4 regions of the Ethanoligenens sp. genome follow, and region 2 is predicted to be linked to each of the others. Evidence: riboswitches for the same ligand, from Rfam matches in the RefSeq annotation. Region 2 holds a riboswitch; each other region holds the start of a gene.
What was found. Region 2 has a riboswitch for cobalamin ahead of ABF463_RS02340 (NAD(P)H-dependent flavin oxidoreductase). Riboswitches for the same ligand answer to the same signal wherever they lie in the genome.

Region 1 (2,200 bases), on a different contig from region 2:
GACTGTTGAAACATTACCGCCTGAGGAGCTCTGGCTGGAAGAACTGCTGGAGGAGGAGCTCTGGCTGGAAGAACTGCTGGAGGAAGACGAGGCGGACACCGTGACGCTGCCGCTCATGCGAACCAGTGCGGGAGCCTGCCCGCTGCGGTCTTTTTTGACCTGATAAGCATAACTGCCCGCGTTGGCAGGTGCGGTAAAGGTTGCGTTTCCGGAAGTGTCCGTTGTTTTGGATGTTCCGTTAAAGGTAACGGTGGCATCTGCAACGGGAACCGTCGAAGTAGTGGGGTTCCATTGGGCATCATACGTTGTTTTTTGGGCGGTCAGAGTCACCGTGAACGGATTTGAGGCGGATGGGGTGCTGGGAGAGACGGTGACTATTGGATACAGCGTGTCTGAAGCGGTAAAGGCGATGATAATGTTGTCGCCATTTGCTGGTTGGAGGGAACTGACACCCAGCTGCGCGTATGCGCCGTTTTGATAGATGCTCCAATAAGTGGAATAGTCGGCGGCCTGTGTATCTGACCCGATGGTAGCAATGTATTTCCCATATTGCGAATCGGACAGTTGATACGAGATATTATTTTGATTCAGCGCTTTCTCAAGCGCGGTTTGCAATGTTTCTCCCGCTGTGAGAGGGACATCTTCGTTCAGCACCGTCTGGCTGGAACCCTCAACACACAGGTGAAACGTGTTTTGTGCATCTGCTGCCGCTGACAGACCGGGAATACTGACAAACAGCAACGCGAAAGCGCAGCAGACAGAAATCCAGCCTTGGAATACTTTTTTCATCAAACCACTCCTCTTTTTTGTCTTCTGTGGTAGGGGGCAAACAAAAACGGCCCTTTTTCTTATAAGAAAAAAGACCGTAACGAAAAACGGGTAAATCCCAATATTGCCGTTTTTACGTCTGTCCTCTCCCTCCGAAAGGATCACATCGTACTTTGCAGGCAGGTTTTCTGGCTTGGCATCGTCCTGTTTTTCCCCTTCCCGATCTTGTTGACCAGTGGTCTAAGAATCCGCATGGATTCTCATGGAAAAACAGTCCGCCTCACAGCAGCGGGGGCTGCACCGGTTTTGAACCGGTTTCCCTATTATCGCGGTAAATAGCCGCGCACCTGTAAAGAGATTGATTCTATTGTAGACGAATTTGCATATAACGTCAAGTAAAATCAGCCGTCTACTGGCCGTTGATCGGCGCAAAGCGTAATCAGCCAAATCTGTGGGGCGGCGCAGATGCGTACCGGCGGCCCGACTGTGCCAATGCCATTTGAGATGATAATGGTGGTGTCGGCATCTTTGACCACGCCGGTGAGATATTTCAACTTGTAATGCGTGTGTCCAAAATAGCTTGGCGCCCATTTTCCCAACACGCTCACTTGACCGCCGTGCGTGTGCCCGCAGAGCATGAGGTCAATGAGGTTGAACGGCAGTTGTTCAGCATAGTCCGGGTGATGAGAAACAAGCACCATAAAGTCATCCGGGCGGGTTTCAGCGAGCATGGGGGAAAGATCCTGCTCGGCGGTGGTGAGATCTCCCACGCCACCCACACGGATGCGCGCGCCGTCCTTCTCCAGCCAATACCCTTTGTTGTCCAGTGAGCAAATGCCTGCCTGCGCCATACATTCTTGGGATAAAGCCGCATTGGTTTTGCGGTCGTGATTGCCAAGCACACCGTAAACACCAAGCGGCGCGGTAAGGGCGGCGGCTTCACGAAAGAAATTGGGAATATGCGCCTGACTGTGGCTCACATAATCTCCGCCGAGCAGAATCACATCGGCGCGCAGACTGTTGGTGAGTGCCACTAGTTCTTTGACGCGCTTGAGAGGAAAGCTTCTGCTATGGTGGATATCGGATAGGAACGCAATGGTTGTGCCGTCAAATGCGGCGGGCAGATCGTGAGACACCAGTCGATATTTTCGTAGGGTAATATTTTCCACTCTGGTCACGTTCCAGCCTCCAGCTGTTCAATTGCGCCGCGCAAAAAACGCGGCGGCGGTCGTTTGCTTTTCATTATATCATACTACGCGGGATGTGGCATGACCAAGCACATAAAAATCGTATGAATTTTTCTGGTAAGCATAGAAATATGAGGTGCATAGATATTAGTGAATGCAAAAAAGGGGCTGTTGCTCAACTTTCGTTTTACAACAGTCCCTTTTAAAAAATGATAGTAACGCTTTGGTAAAGCAGATTATATTTT
Region 2 (2,200 bases):
GCTGGGTGTATTTAAACGACTTGTCTGAGAAAATAGCCAAACAAAATAACCGCGGCTGAACGTTAACCCCCCCACAAGCGACCGCAAAAAAATACCCTGTTTCCCGTTGCAAATCACAGCGGCAAATTGATTCACGCTTGATCGCCCTTTCACGGGACGATCGTGGCCGTAACCGTCTCTTTCTCCTGCAGCACGGTAGCTTGCCGGTACTCCTGCGATAGTGTTTCAAACAATTTTTTGACTGATACGATCTCGTTTACTTTGTATCCATTGGCCCCAACGAAAGCAAAGCCGTTGGCCAATTTACCTCTGCACGCACTGATGAGCGCTTTGAAAATACAGTACGGGCTTTGCTGCTGCTTGCAGGTTACGATACAATGAAACGGGCAATCCGCCGGGTGCTTCTTTCCTTGCTCGGCATCACGGAGAAAGCTATTGATAATGGCGCGTCCAGGCATTCCAACCGGGCTTTGAATAATCCCGATATCTTCTTTTTTACAATTTACATAGGCTTGTTTAAAAGCGATGTCTGCATCACATTCATCTGTAGCGACGAACCGCGTACCCATTTGCACAGCGGATGCGCCTAAATGGAAGAACCGTTTGATGTCCGCCCCGCTGAAAATCCCGCCTGCCGCGATAACTGGAATCTTGTGCTCCACATGCATTTCAATCGGATGAATGGCTTGCAGAACTTCCTGCAGTAAATTTTCCAACCGATACGCCGGATTGTCGATTTGATCCCGATGAAATCCCAAGTGACCGCCAGCCATAGGGCCTTCAACCACAAACGCATCCGGCGTATACGCATATTTTTCCTGCCAGCGTCTGGTAAGGACTTTTGCAGCACGCGCAGACGAGATGATCGGCACCAATTTGGTTTTACATCCTTCCCGTATATACGAAGGCAAATTGAGCGGCAGCCCTGCCCCTGCAAAAATAACGTCGATTCCTTCTTCGATGGAGGCCTTTACCATTTCCCCGAAATCACTAAGTGCCACCATAATATTGATGCCCAGAGCCCCTTGGGTTTTTCCTCGGGCACGGCGGATTTCTTCTTTTACCGCGGCAATATTATCTTGTACACTAAAGCCGGCTTTGTGCACCATGCCGACCGCCGCCGCAGAAAGGACACCCAGCCCGCCTTCGTTTGCCACAGCGGAGGCCAGCCCTGCAAGGGAAACGCCCACACCCATCCCGCCCTGCACAACAGGGGTCTTTATTACCAAATCACCAATCACAAGTGGTTCCTGATCAAAATATGGCATCATTTTTACTCTCCAACTCCGTTAACAAATACATGCTTGATTTCACGTTATCAACAACCTATTTTACATCGGTGCACAGAAAAAACCAGACTGTATCCGGCAGTCTGGTCATGTATGCCTAATCCCACACGCTTGCTGGTGTGTGGAGATATTTCGACGCTACATAATTCTTTCCCACCGAAAGACATTATATCTACGCAATACGGCAGGTCTCCTGACTTAAATTCATCCGCCGCCTCATCCTTCCCGGTTTCCCAGTGGTGCAAAAGAGGCTTTGTCCTTCTCACAGTAGCGGGGGCTGTCACGGTTTTTCACCGTATTCCCTATTGATGCATGGTTGATGCAACCGTATTGCTGTATTTAGTTGTTACCTATATCATATGCCCTTTCAGCAAAATGTCAATTGGTTTATGATACTATTATAACCACAAAAATTTCAACAGTGCTATGATTCTGCGGTGCGGTTCACATACCGGGGCATTTTATCTATGCCGTTGACTTTTACCACATTCCAACTATAATAAAGGAAAACAAACCAGAGAGGATCTGTTAACTTTGGAAATCGCACATCAGAATGCGGATCGTTTTTCGAAATTTGCTGATTTTTACGATCAGGTGCGCCCGGCTTTACCCTTGGAGGTTCGTTCCATCCTCCTGCAATACCTCGGACATCAGCCGTCCGTCCTGGTCGATATTGGCTGTGGAACCGGGTTATCTACAGCCGGATGGTCGGGATACGCGGCCAATATTATAGGGGTCGAGCCCAGTGATGCGATGCTCTCCATTGCACAAAACCGCACGGCAAGTGACTCTTCTATTCGGTATATCCATGCGTTCTCTGACCAGACCGGTTTGCCGGATGACAGTGCGGATTTGGTGACTTGTTCCCAATCCTTTCATTGGATGGACCCCGATAAAACCATTCCGGAAAT
Region 3 (2,200 bases), on a different contig from region 2:
GTGGTGCATTTTTGCATTTCAGTTGGTTTGCCTATTACATTGGGCGAGATTGGCGTTACTGATGCCGAGCGTGTTCATATTGCGGCTGAAAAAGCGTGCGCACCGGGTGAGTCCATCCATAATTTGCTGGGCGACGTGACACCGGATGCGCTTTATGATGCGTTGATTGCAGCCGATGTGCTTGGCAAAACCTATTTGAACGCATAAATTTTAGTAGTAGTATCAGCAATAAAAGTCATTTGCTGAAATGAATTGACCCCAAAAAGTAAATGATGATTTTTCATCAAACAGTTGATAGGGTTTACTGTCTGTGTAAAGCAGGTGGTAAACCCTTCAATTTTGTCTTGATACGGTGATGGTTGTAAATCCATTTTACTTTTTTCTGTGAAGAAATTCTTTGAAACACTGTCACGAGAATATCGTGACAGTAATGCGGGGTTGTCTATGGCGTTTGATTTTTCACCCCAAAGCGGCATCAAACATAACCAGGTATATGATTTTTGAATATTTAAGCATAGTATTTTTGTTGTACAGTATAACAGACAAAATTGATAAAATATATTGACACTAAGGCATCTCCGTGCTTAAAATAAGACCAAGCGAAAACAATTCGGTGCCTCCGTGCCGGAGGAGAATAGGGAACCGGGTGAAAATCCCGGACAGCACCCACTACTGTAACCTGTGTCGGCTGCCGCAAATGCCACTGCCGTTTGGGTGGGAAGGCGCGGCTGCAGGGCTTTAGGCCCAGCAGGAAGCCAGGAGACCTGCCGGATTTGTTTGCTCTCATCTCTGGGACTGGAGATAGGGACAATTTTTATGCAAAAAGGTTGTGTCTATTTTCTCCTACATTATTTGGAGGAAAAAATGAAAAAAACATCTGTTATCGGTTACCCGCGCATTGGCGCGAGCAGGGAACTCAAAAAATGGACGGAAGCGTATTTCCGCTGCGAACTGGAGAAACAGGAGTTGCTGCAAAATGCGGCAGAACTGCGTAAGCGGCAGTGGCGCAAGCAGCACGATATGGGTGTGGATTTTATCCCGTCTAACGACTTCTCTTTTTACGACAGCATGCTGGATACGGCTGTGCTGTTTGGCGCGGTGCCCAAACGTTTTCGGGATCTGGGGCTGGATGCGCTGGACACATATTTTGCTATGGCAAAGGGCTACCAAGGCTCACACGGAGATGTGCATGCGCTTCCCATGCAAAAATGGTTCAACACCAATTATCATTATATTGTGCCGGAAATTGAAGACGACACCTGTTTTTCCTGTGGCTCGGAAAAGCCGTTTGCGGAATTTGAGGAATCAAAAGCGGCTGCCATCCCGACACGTCCGGTGCTGATTGGACCGTTCACCTTTCTAAGGTTGGCTGAAAACCGCTCGGGCAAATCTCTTCGTGTGCTTGCAGGGGAACTTCTGCCTGTTCTCCATGAGATTCTTTTGCGGCTGACCGAGTTGGGCGCAGAATGGGTGCAGATTGACGAGCCTTGTCTTGTGACAGATCTCGCGGAAGAGGATCTCGCGCTCTTTCGCATCCTTTACAACGACCTGCTTGCCATGCCGAACCGTCCGCGTATTTTGCTGCAAACGTATTTTGGCGACGTGCGCGACAGTTATACAATGCTGGTTGATATGGATTTTGACGCGCTAGGGCTGGATTTCATCGAGGGCGTGGAGAATCTGCATCTGCTGGAGCAGTATGGATTTCCCCAAGGCAAAATACTGGTCGCCGGTGTAGTGAACGGCAAGAACATCTGGGTCAACCACTATGAACAGACGCTGTCACTGATTCATCAAATTGCGCACGTGGTGGAATCTGATCGGTTGGTGTTGGGAAGCTCCTGCTCCCTACTGCATGTGCCGTATACCGTTCAAAACGAGTCGGGTATCCCGGATGCCTATCGCGAACACCTTGCGTTCGCAGAAGAAAAGCTGATGGAACTGGCAGAGCTGGGACGGTTGTCTGACGATTCGGCGTGGGAAACGAATCCGGCTTTTTTGCACAACCGCGCCATTCTAACTCGTAAACAGGATGCAGCCTTCCGTTTTGACGATGTACGCGCGGCCGTATCCCGTCTGAAAGGCGAGGATTTTACACGCTATCCATCTTTTGAGGAACGACGGACTGTTCAAAAGGCGGCGCTGAAATTGCCGCTGCTGCCTACCACGACCATCGGTTCTTTCCCCCAAACAAGTGAGG
Region 4 (2,200 bases), on a different contig from region 2:
CGCGCGCTGTGCTGGCGTCTTTGCCGCATGACCGCGTGCTCTGTGAGACCGACTGCCCGTATATGGCGCCTGAGCCGCTGCGTGGCAGGCGCTGCGATTCCATGATGCTGACGCACACGCTGGCCTGTATAGCCGACGTGATGGGGCTTCCCGTGGAGGAAGCCGCGCATATCACCGCGAACAATGCCCGTGCATTGTTTGGGCTTGATAAAGGAGATGAAAACACATGACCATTACCTACCCGGTCAAAGACGGTCTGTATGTCAATGTGACCAACCGGTGTCCCGATCACTGCACATTCTGTATCCGCAACGAAGGGGACGGGGCATATGGGTCGAACAGCCTGTGGCTGGAGCGCGAGCCGACCGCTGAAGAAATTGTCGTGTCCATTTTGGCAAACGACTTATCTTCCTATAACGAACTGGTTTTCTGTGGATACGGTGAGCCGCTTGAGCGGCTGGACACCGTCAAAACAGTGATTCGGGAAATAAAAGAAAAAGCCCCCTCTTTGCGGGTGCGTATCAATACCAACGGGTTGGCGGATTTGATTGCGGGCCGCCCGACGGCGCAGGAATTGCAAGGGTTAGCGGATGCGGTTTCCATCAGCTTGAACGCGCCGGATGCGGCGACATACCAGCACTATTGCCGCAGTGATTTCGGCAGGGACGCATACGACGCGGTGCTGGCATATGCCCGGGATTGTATGCAGTATATCCCATCGGTGACGCTGACGGTGCTGGATCTTCTCACGCCCGCGCAAATTGAGGCGTGCCGTGCAATTGCCGTGTCCATCGGAGCAGAATTCCGGGTTCGCACGTATATTGCCTGAAGAGAACACAGCGTGCTTGACAATCTGCGTAAAAAGGCTAGGATAAAGGTTAAAAAGTAAAGAATGCGATACGGTTGCATACCATCGGTATGCGAAAATAGGGAACACGGTGCAAAACCGTGACAGCCTCCGCTACTGTGAGAAGGACTACGCCCCGTTTGTGCCACTGGGAGACCGGGAAGGCCGGGGTTGCGGATGAATTCAAGTCAGGAGACCTGCCGTATCAAGGGGACAGAGCGTCTTTCGGTGGAGGGGTGCGGTCACATGGACGGTTTCCGCGCCGCAAGGCACAAAACTACGACATGGACAGGCCGCTGTATGCGGCCTTTTTTCATGAAAAGAGCGCGTTTTGGAGATAATGGAGATGGTTTTTTGAAAAAGCGCATCACAGGGCTGTGGTTCGCGGTGCTATTCATCTGCATAGCGCTGTTGGCGGGATGCGGCAGCAAAAGCACAGCGGTGGTCGCCTCGGTGCCGGATAACGGTATTATCCGCAAGGCCGACTTCCAGCAACTGAAGCAAAGCGACAGGATTGCCATTTATCACGGCACCAGCGGCGGCGTGAAATATACATGGACGTTTATCGGGCGGGACATCCAAAAACCGGCGGATATGAATTTGAAACTGTCGGTCAAATCCGTGACAGCGGAGCAGGCGGATGCGGCACAGCAGTATCAGCAGATTACGTTTGCACAAAAGGGCGCTTTTCCGGGGGAAGCCTCCGTGAGTGTGACGCTGGGGAAAAAATGGGCCGATGGGTCGTATTTGCTGTGTACCGGCCCCCCGGACACTTTGCAGCAGACGGGTACGGCACAGGTGGTGGATGGCGTTGCGACCATCCGTTTTTCCCAAAACAAAGGACCGTATTTGCTGTCGCTAAATAAGATGGCACCAGCGGCGTCTTCCGCGTCTGCGAACGTTTCGTCGGGAGGCACATCCTCAGCCGGCGCATCGGCAGTATCTTCGGCGGCGGGCGCTTCAGGCGCTGCTTCTTCGACGGGTGCATCCGCAGGCGGGGCGACATCCTCCTCCGCGGACAAACAAACCGCTTCCAAAAACAGCGGCAGTACAGCCTCTGTGCCCTCGTCTACGCAAAACACAGGCAGCACGCTTGCCCAAGCCCCCAGCACGTCCACGTCGCAGGAACCGGCGGCTGCCACGCCCAACGCAAATCAGACTCTCCAAGTGAGTCTTTCCATCGACTGCAAGACAGCATTGGCAAACTGGAACAACCTTCCTATCAACAAGCAGGATCATCAAGTGGTGCCCGAGAATGGCATTATTTTAGGGCAGACAAATGTGACCGTGAATACAGGTGAGACTGCTTACAATCTGCTGGTTGCCGTCTGTCAGAAAAACGGCATCCAGATG

Region 1: it holds a riboswitch for cobalamin, as region 2 does, so the genes downstream of both, ABF463_RS09395 (DUF4430 domain-containing protein) here and ABF463_RS02340 (NAD(P)H-dependent flavin oxidoreductase) in region 2, are expected to answer to the same signal.
Region 3: it holds a riboswitch for cobalamin, as region 2 does, so the genes downstream of both, metE (5-methyltetrahydropteroyltriglutamate--homocysteine S-methyltransferase) here and ABF463_RS02340 (NAD(P)H-dependent flavin oxidoreductase) in region 2, are expected to answer to the same signal.
Region 4: it holds a riboswitch for cobalamin, as region 2 does, so the genes downstream of both, ABF463_RS05385 (DUF4430 domain-containing protein) here and ABF463_RS02340 (NAD(P)H-dependent flavin oxidoreductase) in region 2, are expected to answer to the same signal.

The regions. Positions count from the first base shown of each region.
Region 1 is NZ_JBDNLG010000056.1:6,077-8,276, forward strand. It holds gene ABF463_RS09395 (DUF4430 domain-containing protein) at 1-789, opposite strand, end outside; cobalamin riboswitch at 929-1,134, opposite strand; gene ABF463_RS09400 (metallophosphoesterase) at 1,170-1,946, opposite strand; gene ABF463_RS09405 (glutamine synthetase III) at 2,192-2,200, opposite strand, start outside.
Region 2 is NZ_JBDNLG010000008.1:43,564-45,763, reverse strand. It holds gene ABF463_RS02345 (ABC-F family ATP-binding cassette domain-containing protein) at 1-59, shown strand, start outside; gene ABF463_RS02340 (NAD(P)H-dependent flavin oxidoreductase) at 150-1,271, opposite strand; cobalamin riboswitch at 1,455-1,634, opposite strand; gene ABF463_RS02335 (class I SAM-dependent methyltransferase) at 1,824-2,200, shown strand, end outside.
Region 3 is NZ_JBDNLG010000028.1:24,114-26,313, reverse strand. It holds gene ABF463_RS06180 (glycerol dehydrogenase) at 1-207, shown strand, start outside; cobalamin riboswitch at 595-787, shown strand; gene metE (5-methyltetrahydropteroyltriglutamate--homocysteine S-methyltransferase) at 865-2,200, shown strand, end outside.
Region 4 is NZ_JBDNLG010000023.1:9,168-11,367, forward strand. It holds gene ABF463_RS05375 (TatD family hydrolase) at 1-230, shown strand, start outside; gene ABF463_RS05380 (TIGR04100 family radical SAM protein) at 227-829, shown strand; cobalamin riboswitch at 884-1,067, shown strand; gene ABF463_RS05385 (DUF4430 domain-containing protein) at 1,202-2,200, shown strand, end outside.